DNA from 2 places in the Angustibacter aerolatus genome. Region 2 is predicted to be linked to the other one. Evidence: predicted binding sites of a transcription regulator. Region 2 holds the regulator's gene; the other holds the start of a gene.
The links. Region 2 encodes HspR, which represses chaperone genes until heat shock. Its sites were predicted from a motif close to ANTTGAGNCNGNCNGNCTCAANT; they were not measured.
Positions count from the first base shown of each region.

Region 1: the regulator HspR is predicted to act here: its motif matches at 7,587-7,609, upstream of ACYVI6_RS02105 (Hsp20/alpha crystallin family protein).

Region 1 is NZ_BAAHBM010000004.1:64,000-74,667, reverse strand. It holds gene ACYVI6_RS02140 (NAD(P)/FAD-dependent oxidoreductase) at 1-985, opposite strand, end outside; gene ACYVI6_RS02135 (SDR family oxidoreductase) at 1,098-1,877, shown strand; gene ACYVI6_RS02130 (RrF2 family transcriptional regulator) at 1,913-2,401, shown strand; gene ACYVI6_RS02125 (PP2C family protein-serine/threonine phosphatase) at 2,466-3,545, shown strand; gene ACYVI6_RS02120 (dienelactone hydrolase family protein) at 3,665-4,462, opposite strand; gene ACYVI6_RS02115 (ArnT family glycosyltransferase) at 4,507-5,967, shown strand; gene ACYVI6_RS02110 (NADPH:quinone reductase) at 5,983-6,957, shown strand; gene ACYVI6_RS02105 (Hsp20/alpha crystallin family protein) at 7,023-7,529, opposite strand; gene ACYVI6_RS02100 (5'-3' exonuclease) at 7,634-8,713, opposite strand; gene ACYVI6_RS02095 (matrixin family metalloprotease) at 8,755-9,657, opposite strand; gene yidD (membrane protein insertion efficiency factor YidD) at 9,766-10,185, shown strand; gene ACYVI6_RS02085 (sulfite exporter TauE/SafE family protein) at 10,182-10,668, shown strand, end outside.
Region 2 is NZ_BAAHBM010000001.1:51,716-62,383, forward strand. It holds gene ACYVI6_RS00245 (SDR family NAD(P)-dependent oxidoreductase) at 1-636, opposite strand, end outside; gene ACYVI6_RS00250 (helix-turn-helix transcriptional regulator) at 737-1,603, shown strand; gene ACYVI6_RS00255 (VOC family protein) at 1,587-2,039, opposite strand; gene ACYVI6_RS00260 (helix-turn-helix domain-containing protein) at 2,050-2,466, opposite strand; gene ACYVI6_RS00265 (VOC family protein) at 2,517-2,954, opposite strand; gene ACYVI6_RS00270 (MFS transporter) at 2,951-4,321, opposite strand; gene dnaK (molecular chaperone DnaK) at 4,493-6,376, shown strand; gene grpE (nucleotide exchange factor GrpE) at 6,376-7,035, shown strand; gene ACYVI6_RS00285 (DnaJ C-terminal domain-containing protein) at 7,066-8,100, shown strand; gene ACYVI6_RS00290 (heat shock protein transcriptional repressor HspR) at 8,109-8,561, shown strand; gene ACYVI6_RS00295 (mannitol dehydrogenase family protein) at 8,719-10,200, shown strand; gene ACYVI6_RS00300 (TetR/AcrR family transcriptional regulator) at 10,352-10,668, opposite strand, start outside.

The sequences.
Region 1 (10,668 bases), on a different contig from region 2:
CGTGCTGCGCGTTCGCGACGGTGTAGGCGCCCGAACCCACCGCGAGGTCCGGCACCGCCGCGTCGTCACCGGCCCCCCAGGCGTCCGGGACGGCGTGCCCGGGCGTGCCGACCCGCAGGTCGGCGCGGACGACGAGCAGCCCCCGGTCGGTCACGGGCAGGTCGGTGTGGTTGCGCACCACCGGGTTGGCGGCGTTGCCGGCCGTCCAGACGACGAGCTCGGACTCGTAGCGGTCGCCGTCCGACAGCACGATGTGCCCCCCCTCGGCGTCGTCGACGGTGGTGTGCAGCAGCACGCGTCCCCCGCGGCGCTCCAGCGAGCGCACCACCCTGGCCCCCGGGCGGTCCGACACCTCCGGCAGGATGCGGCCGCTCGCCTCGACGAGCCGCAGGTCGAGCTCGTCGGGGCGGATCTCGGGGTAGTGCCGCAGCAGCGCGGCGCTCAGCGACAGCAGCTCACCGAAGAGCTCCACACCGGTGAAGCCGCCCCCGACGACGGTCACCGACAGCAGGCGCTGTCGGCGCGGGCCGGGTGGCAGCTGCGCGGCCTCGTCGAACGCCGTGAGCAGGCGGTCGCGGACGGCCACGGCCTCCTCGACGTGCTTCAGGCCGATCGCGGACTCGGCGATGCCGGGCACCGGCAGGGTGCGGGTGATCGCGCCGGCCGTGACGACCACCTGGTGGTAGCCGATGGACAGCTCGTCGCCGCCGGGCAGGCGGACGTGCGCCGTCCTGCCGGCGTGATCGAGACGGGTGACCTCGCCGGCGACGACGCTGCTGCGCCGCAGGTGCCGGCGCAGCGAGACCGCGGCGTACCGGGCCTCGAGCGACGCGCCCGCCACCTCGGGCAGGAACGGCTGGTACGTCATGTACGGCCGCGGGTCGACCACGACGACGTCCGCCTCGTGCGGTCGCAGCCGCCGCTCGAGGTGCCAGGCGGCGTAGAACCCCGCGTACCCGCCTCCGACGACCAGGATCCTCGGCACTGCGACCTCCGTCCCGACGCCGTCCAGCAGCGCCTCTTGAGTCGGACACAGGTTGTCCGAGTTGCTGCTACCGTACTCGGATCAGACGTATCCGAGTCAAGGAGGAACACCCGTGCATCTCGCCGTCATCGGATCGACCGGCCTCGTGGGGGCCCAGCTCGTCGAGCTCGCCCGCGCGGCCGGCCACACGGTCACCGGCCTCTCCCGCGAGCACGGCACCGACGTGCTCCGGCCCGACGGCCTGACGGAGGCGCTGGCCGGCGCCGAGGTCGTCGTCGACCTCGTGCAGAGCCCGAGCCTCGACGGACCGGACGCCACCCGGTTCTTCACGACCGCCGCCGAGAACGTCGGGCGCGCCGCCACGGCCGCAGGCGTGACGCGCACGGTGGTGCTGTCGATCATCGGCGTCGACCGGGTCGTCGCCGAGGCCGCCGGCACCGGCTTCGACGGCTACTACGGGGCGAAGCTCGCGCAGGAGCGCACCGTCCACGAGCACGCTCCGGGCGTCCAGGTGGTGCGCTCGGCGCAGTTCCACGACATGGCCCGGCAGGCCCTGGGCTGGGGGCGCGACGCCGCCGGCCCGGGCACCTCGCAGGTACCGGCGCTGCGCATCCAGCCGATCGCCGTGCCCGCGCTCGTGCAGCTGCTGCTCGAGGTCGCCGAGGGGCGCCACCCCGGCGACCTCGAGGTGGCCGGCCCCCGCGTCGAGCTCCTGCCGCGGCTGTCCGCGGCGTACGCGGCGACCCGCGGTGACGACGTGCGGGTGGTCGACGTCCCGGCCGGCGAGGCGGTCGACGGCGGCGTGCTGCTGCCCGGCGCGGACGCGCTGCTCGCCGGGCCGACCTTCGCCGAGTGGCTCGCCGGGCAGCCGACCGCCGCGACCGGGCGCTGAACTCGGACACGCCGCCACCCACTTAGGATCAGACCGTGAAGATGACGGCGGGCGTCGAGTGGGCGGTGCACTGCTGCGTCGCGATGAGCCGTGCGGACGGACCGGTGCCGTCCGCACGGCTCGCCGACCTGCACGGCGTCTCGCGGACGTACCTGGCCAAGCACCTGCAGAGCCTCACGAGGGCCGGCATCGTCCGCTCGGTCGAGGGTCGCGACGGCGGCTACCAGCTGACCCACGCCGCCGCCGACGTCACCCTGCTGGACGTCGTGCAGGCGCTCGAGGGCCGCGAGCCAGCCTTCCGGTGCACGGAGATCCGCCAGTGCGGGCCCTTGGCGGCCCCGCCCGAGGCGTGCACACGGCCGTGCGGGGTGGCCCAGGCGATGCACGCCGCCGAACGGGCCTGGCGCGACGCGCTGGCCGCCACGAGCATCGCCGACCTCGCCGACGGGTTGGAGCGCACGAGCGGACCCGGCACGCTCGAGGGCGTCGCCCGCTGGCTGCGCAGCGACGCACCCGCGCGCTGACCGGGCGTCACCCGGACGGCGCAGCCTCCTTGCTCGCGGCAGCACCGGGCGACAGGGTTGCCCGATGGACCAGCCGGTGCGCCGCAGGTGGCTGCTCGTCGGCCTCGCCGTGCAGGCGCTGCTGGTCGTGGTCGACCTGGTGGCCGGGCGGCTGACGCACGACCCGTCGCGCACCAACCTGACCGGCACCCTGGCGCTGGCCCCCGCGCTGACGGCGGTCGGCGGCACCCGGCGGAACGTGTCGCTGGTGGGGCTGGTCGGGGTGGTGCTCGGCGTGCTGCTGTCGTGGCTCGACGACGTGCCGGCCGGTGCGGGCGCCATCCGCACGACGGTCGTGGTGCTGGGCACGGTGATCGCCCTGGCTGCAGCCGACACCCGCATGCGGTCGATGCACCAGCTGCGCGACCGCCGGGCCACCGCACGCATCCTGCAGGGCGCGATGCTGACCGAGCTGCCGCAGCCCGACCACCTCGAGCTGCGCAGCCGCTACGTGACGGCGACGGCCGGCGACCAGGTGGGCGGCGACTGGTACGACGGCGTGATCAGCCCGGACGGCGCCACGACCGTGGTGATCGGCGACGTCACCGGCCACAGCATCAGCGCCGCGGCGTCGATGGGGCAGCTGCGCTCGATCCTGCGCGGGTTCGTCGTCGACCACGACGAGCCCCCCGCGGCGCAGGTGCAGCGCCTCGACCGCGCGGTCGCCGCGCTCGGCCTCGACGTGCTGGCGACGCTGGTGGTGCTGCGCGTCGAGCTGCCCGACCCCGCCGAGCCCGACGCGCGGCAGGTGCGCTGGTGCAACGCCGGGCACCCGCCGCCGCTGCTGCTGCGCCCGGACGGCCGGGTCGAGCGGCTGCTCACCGACGCCGAGCCGCTGCTCGGTCTCGACCCCGCGACCCGCCGCACCGACCACGTGGCGCCGCTGCCGGTCGGCTCGACCCTGCTGCTCTACACCGACGGCCTGGTCGAGCGCGCCGGCGCCGACATCGACGACGGCATCGAGACCCTCGCCGGGCACCTGGCCGGGCGGTCCGCCGTCCCCGTCGACCTGCTGCTCGACACCGTGTTCGCCGGCCTGGTCACCCGCCGTCCGCCGGACGACGTCGCGGTGCTCGCCCTGCGCGCGCACCCGCACCGCGCCTGAGCCCCGCCCCCTGACCCGCGCCCGCCCCGGTGTCGCGCGCCACGTGAAGTCGGCTGCCGCACCGTTCCCGTGGCGTGCACGCCCATCGAACGGTGCGCGCGCCACACGGAGCCGTCGGGTCAGCCGGCCTGCAGCCGCTCGGCCAGGAACGCCAGCACCTGCTCGCGGGCGTCGTGCGCCGGCCCGGGCCGGTCGACGGTCTCGTGGGTCAGCACGGCGTGGCTGCTGCGGGCGAACCCGTTCGGGTTGCCCGGCGACGAGTCGAGCTCGATCACGCGGAACCCGTCGCCGAACCTGGCCTGCAGCGCCTCGAACCGGGTGGCCGGCGAGGCGGAGTCGGCGCTGAACCGCAGACCCAGCAGGCAGAGCCCCTCGTCGCGCACCCGCGCCGCGACGGCGTCGCGCTCGCCGTCCGAGACGCCGAGGTCGGCGCGGTGCCGGGCGCTGACCGGGAACGGCACCGAGGGCTGGCTGGCGACCGGCGCCAGCACGGCCGGCTCGACGGCGGCGGCGATCGCGAACCCGCCCGTGAAGCACATGCCGATGACGCCGACGCCGGGACCGCCGGCCTCCGCGTGCAGCTGCCGGGCGAGCGCGCGCAGGTACTCGGCGACCGGCCGCGCGCGGCGCCGGGCGAACGCCGCGAACTCGCTCGAGACGCACACCCGCGCGAGCGAGGCGGCCGCGTACCCGCCGCTCACCGGGCGCCCCGGCGTGCCGAACAGCGACGGCACCGCCACCCGGAAGCCGTGCTCGACCAGCACCTCGCCGAGCCGCAGCACCTCGGGGGTGGCCCCGGGGATCTCGGGCACGAGCACGACGCCCGGCCCGGACCCCTTGCGCAGCACCGGGTGCGTGAGCCCCACCGCGGTGAACGACGTCTCGTGCCAGCCGGTCGTCGCGTCGCCGTCGCCCATCCGCGAACCCTCCCACGGGTGCGTGCGGCTGACATCATCACCGCGTGCGGACGCCGTGGCGCGGGGCGCAGCTGGTGGCGGCTGCGACGACGCTGGTGCTGCTCGCGCTGGGCGGGCGGTACGGACCGCACCGCGACGAGCTGTACTTCGTCGCGGCCGGCCGGCACCCCGCCTGGGGCTACCCCGACCAGCCGCCGCTCCGCCCACTGCTGGCGGCGGCGACGCAGGCGCTGCACCCGCACTCGGTGTGGGCGCTGCACGTGCCCTCGGCGCTGGCCACCGGGCTGCTGTGCCTCGTGACGGCGGCGACTGCGGCCGAGCTGGGTGGCGGTGCCTGGGCCCGCACGGTCTCGGCGTTCTCGGTCAGCTGCGGCTCGACGTTCCTGGTGGTCGGGCACGAGCTGTCGACGACGACGCTCGACGTGCTCGCCTGGGCGACGGTGGTCTGGCTCGTGCTGCGGGCCCTGCGTCTGGGCTGGCGCCGCGGCTGGTTGCTGGTCGGTGCGGTCGCCGGGGTCGGCCTGCAGAACAAGTCGCTGTTGGTGCTGCTGCTCGCGGCGCTGACCGTCGGGCTGCTCGTGGTGCCCGACGCGCGCCGGCGGCTGCCGTGGCGGTGGGTGCTGGCCGCGGGCGGGCTCGCCGCGCTGCTCTGGCTCCCGAACCTGGCGTGGCAGGCGGCGAACGGGTGGCCCCAGCTGCACCTCGCCGCCGACATCCAGGACGAGTACGGCGGGGCGGGCGCGCGGGTCGAGGCCCTGGCGTTCCTCGCGGTCGCCATCAGCCCGACCGCCGTGCTCGTCTGGGGCCGCGGCCTGTGGCGGCTGCTGCGCCGCGAGGCGTGGGGCTGGGCGCGCCCGGTAGCGGTCGCCTGGCTGACGTCGCTCGCGGTCGTGCTCGCCGCTGCCGGCAAGGGCTACTACCTGGTCGGCCTGTTCCCGGCGCTGCTCGCCGCCGGGGTCGTCGCCGCGGAGCCCGCCCGTCGTCGCTGGTGGGCGCTGCCGGCCTGGCTGCTCGTCGGCGTCCTGCCCGTGCTGCCGTCGGTGCTGCCGGTGCTGCCGCAGCGGGTCTACGCGGCGACCTTCTGGCCGTCGGTGGTCGAGGACGGCCGAGAGACGATCGGCTGGCCACGCGTCGTCCGGGCCGTCGCCGCCGCGCGCGACACCCTGCCGGCCGGCGAACGAGGACGCGCGTCGGTCGTGGCGTGGAACGCGGGCGAGGCCGGCGCGATCGACTTCTTCGGCCGGCGGTACGACCTGCCGGCGGCGCACAGCGGGCACAACGGCTACGGGCTGTGGGGCCCGCCGACGTCCGACGGGCCGGTGGTCGCGATCGCACCGCCGCAGGCGCAGCCCCGCCTGGAGGCCGCGCTCGCCGGCTGCCGCCCGGTCGGCGTCGTCCGCACCGGTGTCGACGACGACGAGGACGGCGCCGTGGTGAGCGTGTGCACCGGTCCTCGCGGCGGCTGGGCGAGTGCCTGGCCCCGACTGGTGCGCCTGTCGGCCTGAGCACAGGATGGCGGGATGCGTGCAGCCGTGTACCGGACGAAGGGACCCGCCAGCGAGGTGCTGCGGGTCGAGGAGCTCGAGACGCCGCGGCCCGGCCCCGGCGAGGTGCTGGTGCGGGTCGCCGTCAGCGGCGTGAACCCCACCGACTGGAAGGCGCGGGACGGCGAGGGGGAGGTGCCCGGCGGGTTCCAGGTGCCCGACCAGGACGGCGCCGGCACGGTCGAGGCGGTCGGCGAGGGCGTCGACCCCGGCCGCGTCGGGCAGCGGGTGTGGCTCTGGTTCGCCGCCCGCGAGCGCCCGTGGGGCACCGCCGCCGAGTACACCGTGGTGCCCGCGCGGCAGGCGGTGCCGCTGCCCGACGGCGCCTCGTTCGACCTCGGAGCCAGCATCGGCATCCCCGCCATGACCGCGTGGCACTGCCTCTTCGCCGACGGCCCGGTCGACGGACCGGTGCTGGTGAGCGGCGGCGCCGGCGCCGTCGGCAACGCGGCGATCCGGCTGGCGAAGGCCGCCGGGCTGACGGTGGTCTCGACGGTCAGCAGCGACGAGAAGGCCGCCGCGGCCCGCGACGCCGGTGCCGACGCGGTCGTGGACTACCGCGCCGGGTCGGTCGACGACACCGCCCGCGCGGTGCGGGCGGCCGCCCCGGACGGCGTCTCGCGCGTGGTCGAGGTCGCCCCGGCGTCCAACGCCGAGCTGAACCTGCAGGTCGGTGCGCCGCACCTGGTCGTGGCCAGCTACGCCGACGACGGCGAGCCGGTGCCGGTGCCGGGCCGGCGTTCGATGCTCGGCAACGTCAGCTGGAAGTTCGTGCTCGTCTACACGATCGGCGACCGCGCCCTCGACGCCGCCGTCGCCGGGGTCAGCGAGGCCGTGGCCGCCGGCACCCTCGTCGTCCCGCCCCTGCACCGGTTCTCGCTCGACGACGTCGCCGCCGCGCACGACGCCGTGCAGCAGGGCGCGGTCGGCAAGGTCGTGATCGACGTCTGACGCCGCGGGTGCAGCGAGGCCCGGCCCCGCGGTGCGGGGCCGGGCCTCGTGTGCGGCTGCGGTGCTCAGGCCTGGTCGACCTGCTCGCCCTCCGGCTGCGCGTCCGACCGGACGTCGGCCGGCTGGCCGACGCTGATCGACACCCGCTGCGGCTCGCGACCGACGTGCGCGCCGGCGACGCGGACGCTCAGCACCCCGGCGTCGTACGTCGCGGTGAGCGACTCGCCGGTGACGTGCTCGGGCAGGGTGAAGGCGCGGGTGAAGCGGCCGTAGCGGACCTCGCCGAGGCTGCGGCCGCGCTGCCCGGCCCGCTCGTCACGGCGCTCGCCGCTCACGACGAGCCGGCCGCGGTCGAGCTCGACCGTGACGTCGCGCTCGACGTCGACACCCGGCAGCTCGAGGCGGACGACGGCGTCGTCACCGTCGCGCAGCACCTCGGCGGCGGGCACGAAGCCGGTCGGGCGCACGGGGGTGCGGACCGTCATCGGGCCGAAGCTGCGACGCACCAGCGCGTCGAGGCCGTCGAGCTGCGCGAACGGGTCGCGGCGGGTCCAGGTGGTCAGGGTGGTCATGGTGGCTCCTCGTGGTGCTCGGGCCGGCGGTGGTGGCCGGCCGTCTGCTGAGCACAACGTTGAGTCGACCCGACTCAGTCCCGCGGACCGTTCGCCCTCGGCGATCAGCCGAAGAGGCTGAGCTGCTCGTCGGCCGGCTCGGGTGCGGGCGCCTTCGCCGGCGCGGGCGTCGGCGTCGGCGTCCAGGCACGCGAGCGGGGCGGCAGGTCGACGGCCTCGCGCTCGGCCTCGGCCTGCGCCGCGACCTCCATCGGCACCTGCCCGGTGAGCGGCCACAGCGCCCGGCCCAGGGCGAGGGCCCGCTCGGCGAGCGCCGACTGCAGGCGGTGCGCGTCGAGCGGCAGGTGCAGGTCGCCGAGCGCCGGCATCGGCAGGTCGCGGCGCATCGTCATGAGCCGCTGGTTGCGGGCGACGTTCTCGCGCGAGGTGGGGTCGCCGAGCCGCCGGGTGGCCGCGACGCCGATCGCCGCCTCGACCTCGGCGGCCCGGCCGCCGTCGAGGGCGGCGAGCGCGTCGTCGACGCCGTCGAACACGGCGAGCAGCTTGGCCGCCGCCTTGGGGCCGATGCCCACCGCGCCGGGCAGGTTGTCGCTGCTGTCACCGCGCAGCGCCGCGAAGTCGGTGTACTGCCCGGCCCGCACGCCGCACAGCAGCTGCAGCCGTCCCGGGGTCAGCAGCGGCGAGCCCTCGACGCCGCCGTCGAGCAGCCGCAGCACGCAGGTGGTGTCGTCGATGAGCGCGAACGAGTCGCGGTCGCTGGTCAGCACCGTGCACCGCCAGCCGCTGCGCCCGGCCAGCGCGGCGCCGGACGCCAGCACGTCGTCGGCCTCCCACCCGTCGGGCACGACCACGCCGATGCCGGCCGCCGACATCACCTCCGGGGCGTCCGCGAGCTGAGCCACGAGCTCGGCCGGCTTGTCGGGGCGGCCCGCCTTGTACGCCGGGTACTCGACGCGCCGGTGCGAGTGCTCGGGGTGGTCGAAGCCGACGACGAGCGCGTCGGGGGCCAGCCGGTCGGCCGCCGCGCCGATGATCCGCAGCACGCCGCGCAGCGCCCAGTTCGCCCGGCCCTCGACGTCGCGCCAGTCGGTGCCGAACCCGCCGTGGTAGGCCCGGTGCAGCAGGCTGTTGCCGTCGACGGCGAGCAGCATGCGCTGCGGCTCGACGTCGGCTGGCTCGCTCACCGGTCCAGTGTGCAACGCGGCACCGACAGACCGGGCCGCGGCTACAGGGTCGGCGCGCACCGCCCGGCACCGAGCAGCGCCAGGCCCTGCCGGTCGCCGGCTCCCAGCACGGTGTTCGACGCCGACGCGGCGGGCGCCATCAGCTGCGTCGGGTCGGTCACGTGCGCCAGGCCCAGCACGTGACCCATCTCGTGCATGACCACCGCCGACACCCGATGGCCACCGGGGTCGCGCGCCAGGACCTCGCTGATCTGGGCGGTGTCGAGGGCCAGCGCGCCGCTGACGTAGGTGCCGTGACCCGAGCGGTCGGCGGCGACGAGCCCGCTCCCCAGGCCGACGACGCCGCCCGCCAGGTCGGGCTCCCGCTCCGGCGTCGTCCAGGCGACCAGCACGGGGGCCCAGCGGTCGCCGTACCGCTCGGGCTGGAGCTTCGGACGGCTGAAGTCCGAGAGCTCGGTGGTGCTGCCGTCGGCGATCAGCTGCAACCCCGAGGCCTGCGTGACCAGGCTCATGGCGCCGGCCACCAGCGCGTCGGCACCGGGCGGGCCGGTGCCGGAGACGACGTAGTGGATCTCGCGGCACGGGTCCCACGTGACGGGTCCGCCGTCCGGTTGCGTCTGGAGGAACGCGTGCTCGCCCTGGGTCGACACCGGCACCGCCGGCAGCACCCGGCCCGAGCGCTCGCCGACCCCCGCCGTCGGACGGTCGGCCTGCCGCGCCGCGGCCACCGCGGCCTGCCGGTCGTGCTGGTACCGGGGGACGCCGAACCAGCCCGCGAGCGCCAGCACGACGGCGACCACGACCACCGTGACTGCGTGCTCCCGCAGCCACGAGCGGCGCGGCGCCGGGCGGCTCTGCACGTCGAGCCACGCGCGCAGCGGGTCGACGCCGGCTGCCCTGGCCCGCTCGTCGAAGCGGTCGAGCTCCTCGAGCCGTCGCAGCATCTCGCGCTGGCTCCGATCCGGTCCCCCCACGGCACCCCCTCGGCGCGTCGTCGCGTCGGCTGGAGCGCCGCTCACCCGGACGGCGCAGCCCGGCCCTACGCTGCCGCCGTGGCCGCGCGACACCGACTCCCGTGGTCGCGCGGCGGACGCCTCGGACGCCTCGGACGCACCCGCCGCGAACGGCGCCGTCGTCGCGACGGCTGCGACGTCCTCGACGGCGTCGAGTGCTGCTGCGACGCGGGCAACCTGTTCACGCTCACCTGGTTCGGCACCCTCGCGACCGTCGTGCTGCGGGCCGAGCGGTACGTGCCGACCGGTGCGCCGGCGCAGCCGTCGGGTCGGGTCGCCCGGGTGCTGTGGCGGCGGGTGCGGGCGTACCAGCTGCTGCTCAGCGCCCGGCGCCCGGCCTGCTGCCCGATGACCCCGAGCTGCTCCGCGTACGCGCTGCAGGCGCTGCGATCGGACGGCGCGCTGCGTGGCGGGTGGCGCACCGTGCAGCGGCTGCGGCGCTGCGGACGCACGGGGTGACGGCGCACCTGCTGCTCGTCCTCGCCGGCCTGGGCGCCGGGTTCGTGGGCACGGTGGCGGGACTCGCGTCGCTGGTGAGCTACCCCGCGCTGCTGGCCTTCGGGCTGCCGCCGCTGGCCGCGAACGTCACGAACACCACCGCGATGACGACGGTGCTCGCCGGGTCGGCGGTCGGGTCGCGACGCGAGCTGCGCGGCACCGGACGCCGGCTGCTCCTGGGCAGCCTCTGCGCAGGAGCCGGGGGCGCGCTCGGTTCCGTGCTGCTGCTCCGGCTGCCGGCGAGCGCCTTCGAGGCGGTGGTGCCGTGGCTGGTCGCCCTGGGCTCGGCGCTGCTGCTGGCCCGCGATCGCGTGCGCGCCTGGGCGGCTGCCCGACGTCCGACCCCGGATCACGTCGGCCGGGCCTGGCCGTGGGGCGTCGCCGTCGCGGCGGTCGGCGTCTACGCCGGCTACTTCGGCGCCGCCGCCGGCATCATCATGCTGG
Region 2 (10,668 bases):
GACGGTCTGGTGGCCGCTGTTGCCGTTGAGGTCGGTGGCCGTGTAGCCGGGGTCGACCGCGCGCACGCGCACCGTGGGCAGCGCCCGGTCGTACTGGTTGGCGATCATGTCGAGCGCCGACTTCGACGACTGGTAGACGAAGCCGGGCACGCCGTACTCGTCGCGGCTCGGGTCGTTGACGTGCTCGATGGTGCCGAGTCCGCTCGAGACCATGACGACGCGCGCCCGGCCGGACTCCTGCAGCAGCGGCAGGAACGCGTGGGTCACCCGCACCGGGCCGAGCACGTTCACGGCGTACGTCGGCAGCAGGTCGTCGGCGCGGGTCGCGGCGGTGTCGAGGACGTTCGTGTCGGCGATGCCGGCGTTGTTCACGAGGACGTCGAGGCCGGTGCCCGCCGCGCGGACGGTCGCCAGGGCGGCGTCGACGGACTCCTGGTCGGTGACGTCGAGGCGCACCGGGCGCAGGTCGGCGCCGGGCTGCTGGGTGCGGATGGTGTCGGCGGTGGTCTGCGCGGCCTCGACGGAGCGCGCGCCCATCCAGACGGTCCAGCCCAGGGCGGCGAGCCGGCGCGCGGTCTCGGCGCCGAGGCCCTTGTTCGCGCCGGTGATCAGGACGGTGGTGGTGTCGGTGGTCATGCCCCCACCGTGCGGTGCGGACGGCAGGCGCACCAGGGCCTGTCGAGCGTGGGACCGGCGCTCCTACCCGGCCGCGCGCACCCCGAGGCATCCTGGTGGGGTGACGTCCAACCGCGCCGAGCTGGCCCGCACCCTCAGGCGAGCGCGCGGCCGGGTGCGACCCGAGGACGTGGGGCTGCCCGGGGGCGTCCGCCGCCGGGTCGAGGGGCTGCGGCGCGAGGAGCTGGCGATGCTGGCCGGCATCAGCGTCGACTACGTCGTGCGGCTCGAGCAGGGACGCGGCCCGCACCCGTCCGAGCAGGTCGTCGCCAGCCTGTGCCGGGCGCTGCGCCTCGAGACCGAGGAGCGGGACCTGGTGTTCCGTCTCGCCGGGCTCGAGCCGCCGCGGGCCGGGCTGATCGACCTGCACGTGCGCCCAGGCGTGCTGCGGCTGCTCGACCGCTTCACCGACCTGCCGACGATGCTGCTGAGCGCCAAGGGCGACGTGCTCGCCTGGAACGCGGCGTCCTGCGCCCTGCACGGTGACTGGACGACGCTGGCCCCCGAGCGCCGCAACCACGCCCGGCAGGCCTTCCTGCCCGACCCGTCCGAGCCGGCCCGCACGCCGGCGGGCGGGCCCCCGGAGGAGCGGCTCGCCGCGAGGGTGAACGTCGTGGCCGGGCTGCGCAGCGCCGCCAGCCGCTACCCGGCCGACCCCGACCTGGGCCGGCTGCTCGACGACCTCAGGGCCGGATCGGCGGAGTTCCGCGAGCTGTGGGACGACGGCGTCACCGGCGTCTGGCGGCACCGCACCAAGACCCTCGACCACCCGGTGGTCGGGCCCCTGACGCTCGAGTGCGACACCCTCGTGGTGCCCGACGTCGACCAGACGCTGCACGTGTTCTCGGCCGCGCCCGGCACCCCGGCCCACGACGCGCTGGCGCTGCTGCTCGTCGTGGGCACCCAGCAGCTCAGCGGCTCGCGCTGACCTCCTGCGCCTCGGGCGCCGCAGCGGTCGGCTGGCTGATCCGCACGTGGTTGCCGAACGGGTCGCGGATGCCGAAGTCGGTGCCGTAGGGCTGCTCGACCGGCTCCTGGGTGATCTCGACCCCGGCGTCGCGCAGCGCGGCGAACGTCGCGTGGACGTCCTCGCTGAGCAGGAACAGCCCGCCCAGCGCGCCCTTCGTCACGAGCTCGCGCACCTGGGCCGCGGTCGCGTCGTCGTGCTGCGGCCCGCCGACGAGCTCGAGGAGCAGCGCGGTGTCCTGCCCGGGCACGCCGATCGTGAGCCAGCGCATGAAGCCGAGGTCGATGTCGTCGCGCACCTCGAAGCCGAGGTGGGTCGTGTAGAAGTCGAGCGCCTCGTCCTGGTCGAGCACCGGGACGGAGCGGATGTGCAGCGAGGTGATGTGGTTCGTGGTCATGCCGACGACGCTAGCCAGCGCCCGGGGCCGGCTGCTTCTCCGAAACCGGCGTCCCGGGTGCGGCCGCCGCCACGCGCGGCCGGGTCCACGCCGCGACGAAGCACGACGGCACCGCGACCGGGGCGTGCCGCGCGCGGAACTCGGTCGGTGAGCAGCCGACGACCACGCTGAAGGTGCGGCTGAACGTGCCGAGGCTGGCGAAGCCGACGTCCCACGCGACGTCGGTCACCGGCCGGTCGGTCTGGCGCAGCAGCGTCATCGCCCGCTCGACGCGCCGCCGCTGCAGGTAGCGGTGCGGGGTCTCGCCGTACACCGACCGGAAGACCCGGCCGAACCGCGAGACCGACAGGTGGGCGAGCGCCGCCAGGTGCGGCACGTCGAGCGGCTCGGCGTAGCGCCGGTCCATCTCGTCACGCGCCCGCAGCATCCGGCGGTTGAGGTCCTCCTGCGGCGTCAGGTCCACGCTGCCCCCCGGCGTCAGGCGACGAACACGCAGAACGGGTGGCCGCTGGGGTCGGCGTAGACCCGCAGCGGCTCCTCGTCGTCGCCGGACCGGTCGAGGCGCAGGGTCGCGCCGAGGGCCAGGGCCCGCTCGTGCACGGCGTCGAGCTCGTCGACCGACGTCACGGTGGTGTCGAGGTGCAGCTGCTGCGGCACCCCGGCGTCCGGCCAGGTCGAGGCGGGCAGCTGGTCGACCTTCTGGAACGCCAGGCCGGTTGGTCCGGACGCCGGGCGCAGCACCAGCCAGTCGTCGCCGCGGGGGTCGGGCTCGCCGTCGGCCGGCAGCTCGTCGCCGTCGCGGTACTCGAGGCCGAACAGCCCGCGGTAGAACTCGGCCAGCCGCCGCGGCTCGGTGGTGTCGAGCACCACCTGGCGGATCGTCGGCACCACGGGTCGCGGCTCGTCGCTCGTCATCGCGGCAGGCTCCCACCGCCCGGCGCCACCGGCACCTCGACGGACCGGAGGCGGGTGGCCGCGAGCAGCCCGGTGAGCGCCAGCAGCGTGGTCGCGGCGGACAGCCAGACGAACAGCGCCCCGCCGTGGAAGCCGGTGCGCGCCAGCGCCGCGCCGGCCACGGCCGTCGCGAGCCCGATCCCGGCGGCCGACACCAGCTGCGCCGAGGCGCCCGCGCGGCCCCGCTCGTCCATCGCCGACGCCGAGATGATGAGCACCGACGACGTCGCCGTCGTGATGCCGACGCCGACCCCGGCCACCGCGAGCGCCACCAGCCCCGGCCAGACCGGCAGCGAGCCGAAGCCGAGCAGGCCGGTGCCGGCCAGCCCGACGACCAGGCAGGCCAGCCCGGCGCGGAGCATCCGCGGTCGCGAGCCGCCCACGTGCCCCTGCACCCACGACCCGGCGAACCAGAAGACGCCGACCACCGTCAGCGGCACGCCCGCGCCCGTCGGGGTCGCCCCGTGCACCAGCGTCAGCACCAGCGGGAGCCACAGGGTGCTCGCCGAGAAGGCGGTGCCACCGAGGCCGCGCACCGCGACGACGAGCGGCACCCCCGGGCGCAGCCGCAGGGTGCCCGGCGGCAGCACCCGCCACAGCCCGACCAGCGCCAGCGCGACGGCCGGCAGCAGCACCAGCCAGCGGCCGCGGGAGAGGCCGGCCGCCGTCAGGGCCGCGGCGAGCACCAGCGACCAGGTCAGCGCCGAGCGGCCGGACGTCGGGGCGGGGGCGCGGTGCGGGGCGCGCAGTCCGCCGCTGGTGAGCAGCAGCACCGCCGGTGGCACGGCGGCGACCACCGGCACGACGAACACCCACCGCCACCCGGCGTGCTCGGTCAGGGCCCCGGCGACGACCGGGCCGACCACCGAGGGCAGCACCCACGCCGCCGACAGCAGGGAGTACATGCGGGGCAGCAGCTCGTCGGGCAGCACGTCGGCGATGAGCACGGTGAGCCCGACGTCGACCAGTGCCTCGGCCACGCCGCTGAGCAGCCGCGAGCCCACGAGCACCGGCACGCCCTGCGCCGTCGCGGTCACGACCTGCGCGACCACGAAGGCGGCCAGTCCGGTGACGACGACCGGCCGCGGGCCGAGGCGGTCGGCCCAGAGGCCGCTCACGGCGAGCGCGGCGACGTAGCTGGCGAGCGGGGCGGCCGCCACGGCGCCGAAGCTGCTCACCGACCCGAGGTCGCCCAGCGCGGTGGGCAGCACGGTGGCCACGGCGCGGTCGACGAACGCGCTCAGCGTGACCAGGCCGACCACGCCGATGCTCAGCGGCAGCAGCGCCCGCGAGGTGAGGCGGGGTGGGAGGTCGGTCGGTGCGGGCACCGGCCCATCGTCTCGTCCGGGCCCGACGGGTGCGTCGGCGGGGAACACGGGAGCGCGTCGCGGAGTTGAGCGAAGCAGACTCAAGATCGACCGGCCCGATTTGACGGTGACCCGGCGGTCTCGCAGACTTGAGCCGCACAGGCTCAAGGCGACAACCGAGGAGACACAGACATGGCACGTGCGGTCGGCATCGACCTGGGCACGACGAACTCCGTCGTGGCGGTCCTGGAGGGTGGCGAGCCCACCGTCATCGCGAACGCCGAGGGCGGCCGGACGACGCCGTCCGTCGTCGCGTTCGCCAAGAACGGCGAGGTGCTGGTCGGCGAGATCGCCAAGCGCCAGGCCGTCACGAACATCGACCGCACCATCCGGTCGGTCAAGCGCTTCATCGGCACCGACTGGTCGACCGAGATCGACGGCAAGAAGTTCACCGCGCAGGAGATCAGCGCCCGCATCCTCGGCAAGCTGAAGCGCGACGCCGAGAGCTACCTCGGCGAGGACGTCACCGACGCGGTCATCACCGTCCCGGCGTACTTCAACGACGCCCAGCGCCAGGCCACGAAGGAGGCCGGCGAGGTCGCGGGCCTCAACGTGCTGCGCATCATCAACGAGCCCACCGCGGCGGCCCTGGCCTACGGCCTCGACAAGGGCAAGGAGGACGAGCTCATCCTCGTCTTCGACCTCGGCGGCGGCACCTTCGACGTCTCGCTGCTCGAGGTGGGCAAGGACGACGACGGCTTCAGCACCATCCAGGTCCGCGCGACCTCCGGTGACAACCACCTCGGTGGCGACGACTGGGACCAGCGCGTCGTCGACCACCTGCTGACGACCGTGAAGAACAGCTACGGCGTCGACCTCGGCAAGGACAAGATCGCCATGCAGCGGCTGCGCGAGGCGGCCGAGCAGGCGAAGAAGGAGCTGTCGAGCTCGACCAGCACCAACCTGTCGCTGCAGTACCTCTCGATGACCGAGAACGGCCCGATCCACCTCGACGAGCAGCTGACCCGCGCGCAGTTCGAGCAGCTCACCTCCGACCTGCTCGAGCGCACCAAGGCGCCGTTCAACCAGGTGATCAAGGACGCCGGCATCCAGCTGAGCGAGATCGACCACGTGGTGCTCGTCGGCGGCTCGACCCGCATGCCGGCCGTCACCACCGTCGTCAAGGAGCTCACCGGCGGCCGCGAGCCCAACAAGGGCGTGAACCCGGACGAGGTCGTGGCCGTGGGCGCGAGCCTGCAGGCCGGCGTCCTGAAGGGCGAGCGCAAGGACGTCCTGCTCATCGACGTCACCCCGCTGTCGCTCGGCATCGAGACGCAGGGTGGGCTGATGACGAAGCTCATCGAGCGCAACACCGCGATCCCGACCAAGCGCAGCGAGGTGTTCACGACCGCGGCCGACAACCAGCCGTCCGTGACGATCCAGGTGTTCCAGGGCGAGCGCGAGCTGACCCGCGACAACAAGCCGCTCGGCACGTTCGACCTCACCGGCATCGCCCCCGCCCCGCGCGGCGTGCCGCAGGTCGAGGTCACCTTCGACATCGACGCGAACGGCATCGTGAACGTGTCGGCGAAGGACCGCGGCACCGGCGTCGAGCAGGCCATGACGATCTCCGGCGGCAGCGCGCTGCCGAAGGACGAGATCGAGCGGATGATCAAGGACGCCGAGGCGCACGCTGAGGAGGACAAGCAGCGTCGCGAGGAGGCGGAGACCCGCAACCAGGCCGAGCAGCTGGCGTTCTCCACCGAGAAGTTCCTCAAGGACAACGACGAGAAGGTGCCGGCCGACATCAAGACCGAGGTCGAGGCCGCCATCGCCGACGTGCGCACGTCGCTGTCGCAGAACGGCTCGGTCGACGAGCTGAAGGCGAAGACCGAGGCGCTCGCCACGGCCAGCCAGAAGATCGGCCAGGCCATGTACGCCCAGGAGCAGTCGCAGGCGTCCGCCGGTGACGGCGCGTCCGCGGGTGCGGGCGCCGGCGCCGAGGTGCCGGACGACGACGACGTCGTCGACGCCGAGGTCGTCGACGACGACCAGCAGCAGGCCAAGGGGAACTGATGACGACGGGCGACACCGAGCCGACGCAGCAGCAGCCGCAGACGCCGACGGGTGCGCCCGGCCAGGGCGGGGACGGTGACGGTCGGGAGACCGTCACCGTCCGCGACCGGCGGCGCATCGACCCCGAGACCGGCGAGCCGCGTGCGACCGGCACGACGGGCGCGACCGGCGAGGACGACGAGCCCGCCGCCGAGCCGACCGAGCCGGCCGAGCCGGCCGCGGGGGTCGGCGGGTCCGACCTGGCGGCCGAGCGGCTGGCCGACCTGCAGCGGCTGCAGGCCGAGTACGTGAACTACCGCAAGCGGGTCGAGCGCGACCGCGACGTCGCGCGCGACACGGCCGTCGCGGGGGTGCTCGAGACGCTGCTGCCGGCGCTCGACGACATCCACCTCGCCCGGCAGCACGGCGACCTCGAGGGCGGGCCGTTCGCGGCCATCGCCGACAAGCTCGAGGCCGCGCTGGGCCGCAACGGCCTGCAGCGCTTCGGCGAGGTGGGTGAGGCGTTCGACCCGACGGTGCACGAGGCGCTGATGCGCACCGAGGCCGAGCTGGCCGAGGGCACCGAGGTCACCACCGTGGTGCAGGTGCTGCAGCCCGGCTACAAGGCGGGCGAGCGGGTGCTGCGCCCGGCGCGCGTCGCCGTCGCGGACCCGCGCTAACACCACCAGCAGCACGAGGGGAGGCACCGGGTGGCCGGTCAGGACTGGTTCGAGAAGGACTTCTACGCGACGCTCGGTGTCGCCAAGGACGCCGACGCCACGGCGATCAAGAAGGCGTACCGCAAGCTCGCGCGCACCAACCACCCCGACGCCAACGGCGGTGACGACAAGCGGTTCAAGGAGATCGGCGAGGCCTACTCGGTGCTCTCCGACGCCGAGCAGCGCAAGCAGTACGACGCCGTCCGCGCGATGAGCGGCGGCGGCGCGCGGTTCGCACCGGGTGGCGGGGGCAGCGGGTTCGAGGACGTCTTCAGCAGCATGTTCGGCGGGGCGGGTGCCGGCGGCGGCACCCGCTTCCCGCCGGGTGGCGGCGCGGGCGGCCCCGGGGGCATCGACCTCGAGGACCTGCTGCGCACGATGGGCGCCGGCGACACCGCCGGCGGCCGCGGGCGCAGCCGGTTCGGCGGGTTCGGCGCACCCCGGGGTCCGCAGCGCGGTGCCGACGTCGAGGCCACCACCCGGCTCGGCTTCCGCGAGGCGGTGACCGGCTCGACCGTCACCCTCCGCTCGCCGGACGGCTCGCAGGTCACGGCCCGCGTGCCCGCCGGCACCCGCGACGGCCAGCGCATCCGGCTGCGCGGCAAGGGCGGCCGCGGCGACCAGGGCGGCGCCGCGGGCGACATGCTCATCACGGTGCAGGTGTCGCCCGACCCGGTCTTCGGTCGCACCGGCGACGACCTCACGGTGACCGTGCCGGTCACCTTCGCCGAGGCCGCGCTCGGTGCGACCGTCGAGGTGCCCGTGCTCGAGCTCGACGACGGCCGCGCGAGCGTCGGCACGGTGCGGGTCAAGGTGCCGGCCGGCACGCCGTCCGGTCGCACGCTGCGCGTGCGCGGGCGCGGCGTGCGCACGACGTCCGGGCAGGGCGACCTGCGGGTCGTCGTGCAGGTCGCGGTGCCGCAGCGGCTCGACGACGAGGCGCGCGCGGCCGTCGAGTCCTACGCCGCCGCGACGAAGGGGGAGGACCCCCGCGCCGGCCTGATGTCGCAGGCCCGCGGCGAGTAGGAGGAGCCGTGCAGCTGCCCGAGCTCGACCTCGACGACACCACGCCGGTGTTCGTCATCTCCGTCGCGGCGCAGCTCGCGGGGATGCACCCGCAGACCCTGCGCCAGTACGACCGCATCGGCCTCGTGCAGCCCGACCGGGCGCGCGGCCGTGGCCGGCGCTACTCCGCCCGCGACGTCGCGGTGCTGCGCGAGGTGCAGCGGCTGTCGCAGGACGAGGGCGTCAGCCTGGCCGGCATCAAGCGCATCCTCGAGCTCGAGTCCCAGGTCGCGGCCCTGCAGGCGCGGGTGCGCGAGCTCGGCACCGAGCTGGAGCGGGCCCGCCGAGCGGCCGGGCCGGGGTCGCGGGTGTTCGCCGCCACGCCGTCCGGCGACATCGTCAGCGTCGTGGCCGGCCGACGTCCGGCGCGCTCGGCGTTCGGGGTCGGTTCGGCGCTCGTCGTCTGGCGCCCGCAGGGCTGACGCCGCTGCCCGGGTCTGCCCGGTTCTGACCGTCGAGGGCACCCGCTCTGACCGTGCCGCTCACCGGCCCCGCGGGGTGCCGAGTCGCCGCGCTGCACACCCCCTGTCGTGGCTAGTCTCTGGCGTGACGACGGTCCCTGACAGGAGCTCCCCCGCGATGAAGCTGACCCCCCAGGCTCTGCAGTCCCTCGACCCCGAGGTGGCCGTCCCGACCTACGACCGGTCGTCCGTGCAGGTCGGCATCGTGCACCTGGGGGTCGGTGCGTTCCACCGCTCCCACCAGGCCATGTACGTCGACCGCCTGCTGCAGGCCGGTGGCGCGCGCGAGTGGGGCATCGCCGGCGTCGGCCTGATGCCGAACGACGTGCGGATGCGCGACGCCCTCGACGCCCAGGACGGCCTCTACACGCTGGTGGTGAAGCACCCCGACGGCCGGCTCGAGCCGCGCGTCATCGGGTCGCTGCTGCGCTACCTGTTCGCCGCCGACGACCCCGAGGCCGTCCTCGAGCTGATGGCCGCGCCGACCACGCGCATCGTCAGCCTCACGGTCACCGAGGGCGGCTACAACATCCACCCGCAGACCGGCGAGTTCGACCTGCGCAACCCCGCGGTGCAGGCCGACCTGGCCGACGGCGCGGTGCCGACCACCTCGTTCGCCTTCGTCGTCGAGGCCGCCCGCCGTCGTCGCGAGCGCGGCATCGAGCCCTTCACGGTGATGTCGTGCGACAACATCCCGGGCAACGGCGACGTCGCGCGCCGGATGTTCACGGCGTTCGCCGAGGCGAAGGACCCGGCCCTGGCCGAGCACCTGCGCACCGACGTCGCCTGGCCGAACAGCATGGTCGACCGCATCACCCCGGTCACCAGCGACCACGACCGCGAGCTGCTCAGCGAGCGCTTCGGCGTCGAGGACGCCTGGCCGGTCGTCTGCGAGCCGTTCACCCAGTGGGCGCTGGAAGACAGCTTCCCGCTCGGCCGCCCGCGGTTCGAGGACGTCGGTGCGCAGCTGGTGCCCGACGTCGAGCCGTACGAGCTCATGAAGCTGCGCCTGCTGAACGCCAGCCACCAGGCGCTCTGCTACCTCGGCTACCTCGCCGGGTACCGCTACGCCCACGAGGTCTGCCAGGACCCGCTGTTCGTCGAGTTCCTGCTGCGCTACATGGACGACGAGGCGACGCCGACGCTGCACGAGGTGCCCGGCATCGACCTGCACGCCTACAAGCGGCAGCTCATCGAGCGGTTCGCCAACCCCGAGGTGCGCGACACCCTGGCCCGGCTGTGCGCCGAGTCGTCCGACCGCATCCCGAAGTGGGTGACGCCGGTGATCCGCGAGGAGCTGGCCGTCGGCGGGCCGATCGAGCGCGCGACGCTCGTCGTCGCCGCCTGGGCCCGGTACGCCGAGGGCGTCGACGAGCAGGGTGAGCAGATCGTGGTCGTCGACCAGCTGCGCGACCGGGTGATGGCCAGCGCGGCCCGCCAGGTCGGCCCCGACGCCGACCCGACCGCCTTCGTGCAGGACCGCGAGCTGTTCGGCGACCTCGTCGACGACGAGCGCTTCCGCGACGCGTACGTCGACGCCCTCGCCTCGCTGCACGAGCACGGCGCCCGTGCGACGCTCGAGGAGCTGGCCCGCCGCTGACCCGCGACCCACCCCGGACGGCCCGTCGTGGGCCGTCCGGGTGGCCGCGGTCGGCGCCCGGTGACCGGTGCGGATCGGTGCCGCCCGAGGGGTTCACCTGCACGGCCCGCACGGCGTCGGGGCGGTCGTGGGACGTACAGCTGAGGGGCCGCTAGGGGAGTCCCACGCGGTCGGCGGTCGAGCCGGCCACGTGGTCGATGAACAGTTCGGGGTCGGGGCCCCCGTGCAGCTGGCCGAACACCTCGAACGACAGGGTGCCGAACAGCTGCGCCCAGGCCATGAACACCGCGGCCTGCGTGCCGCCGTCGAGCACCGGGTCGAGGCCGAGACCCTCGACCTGGCGGCGCAGCGCCGGCGCGGCGGGCGGCACGGCGTCGCGGCGCAGCGCCCCCTGCTCGGCCGCCTCGTGCACGACCTGCAGCAGCTGCAGCCCCACGCGCACCCCCGGACCGACGGTGGCCTGCGGCG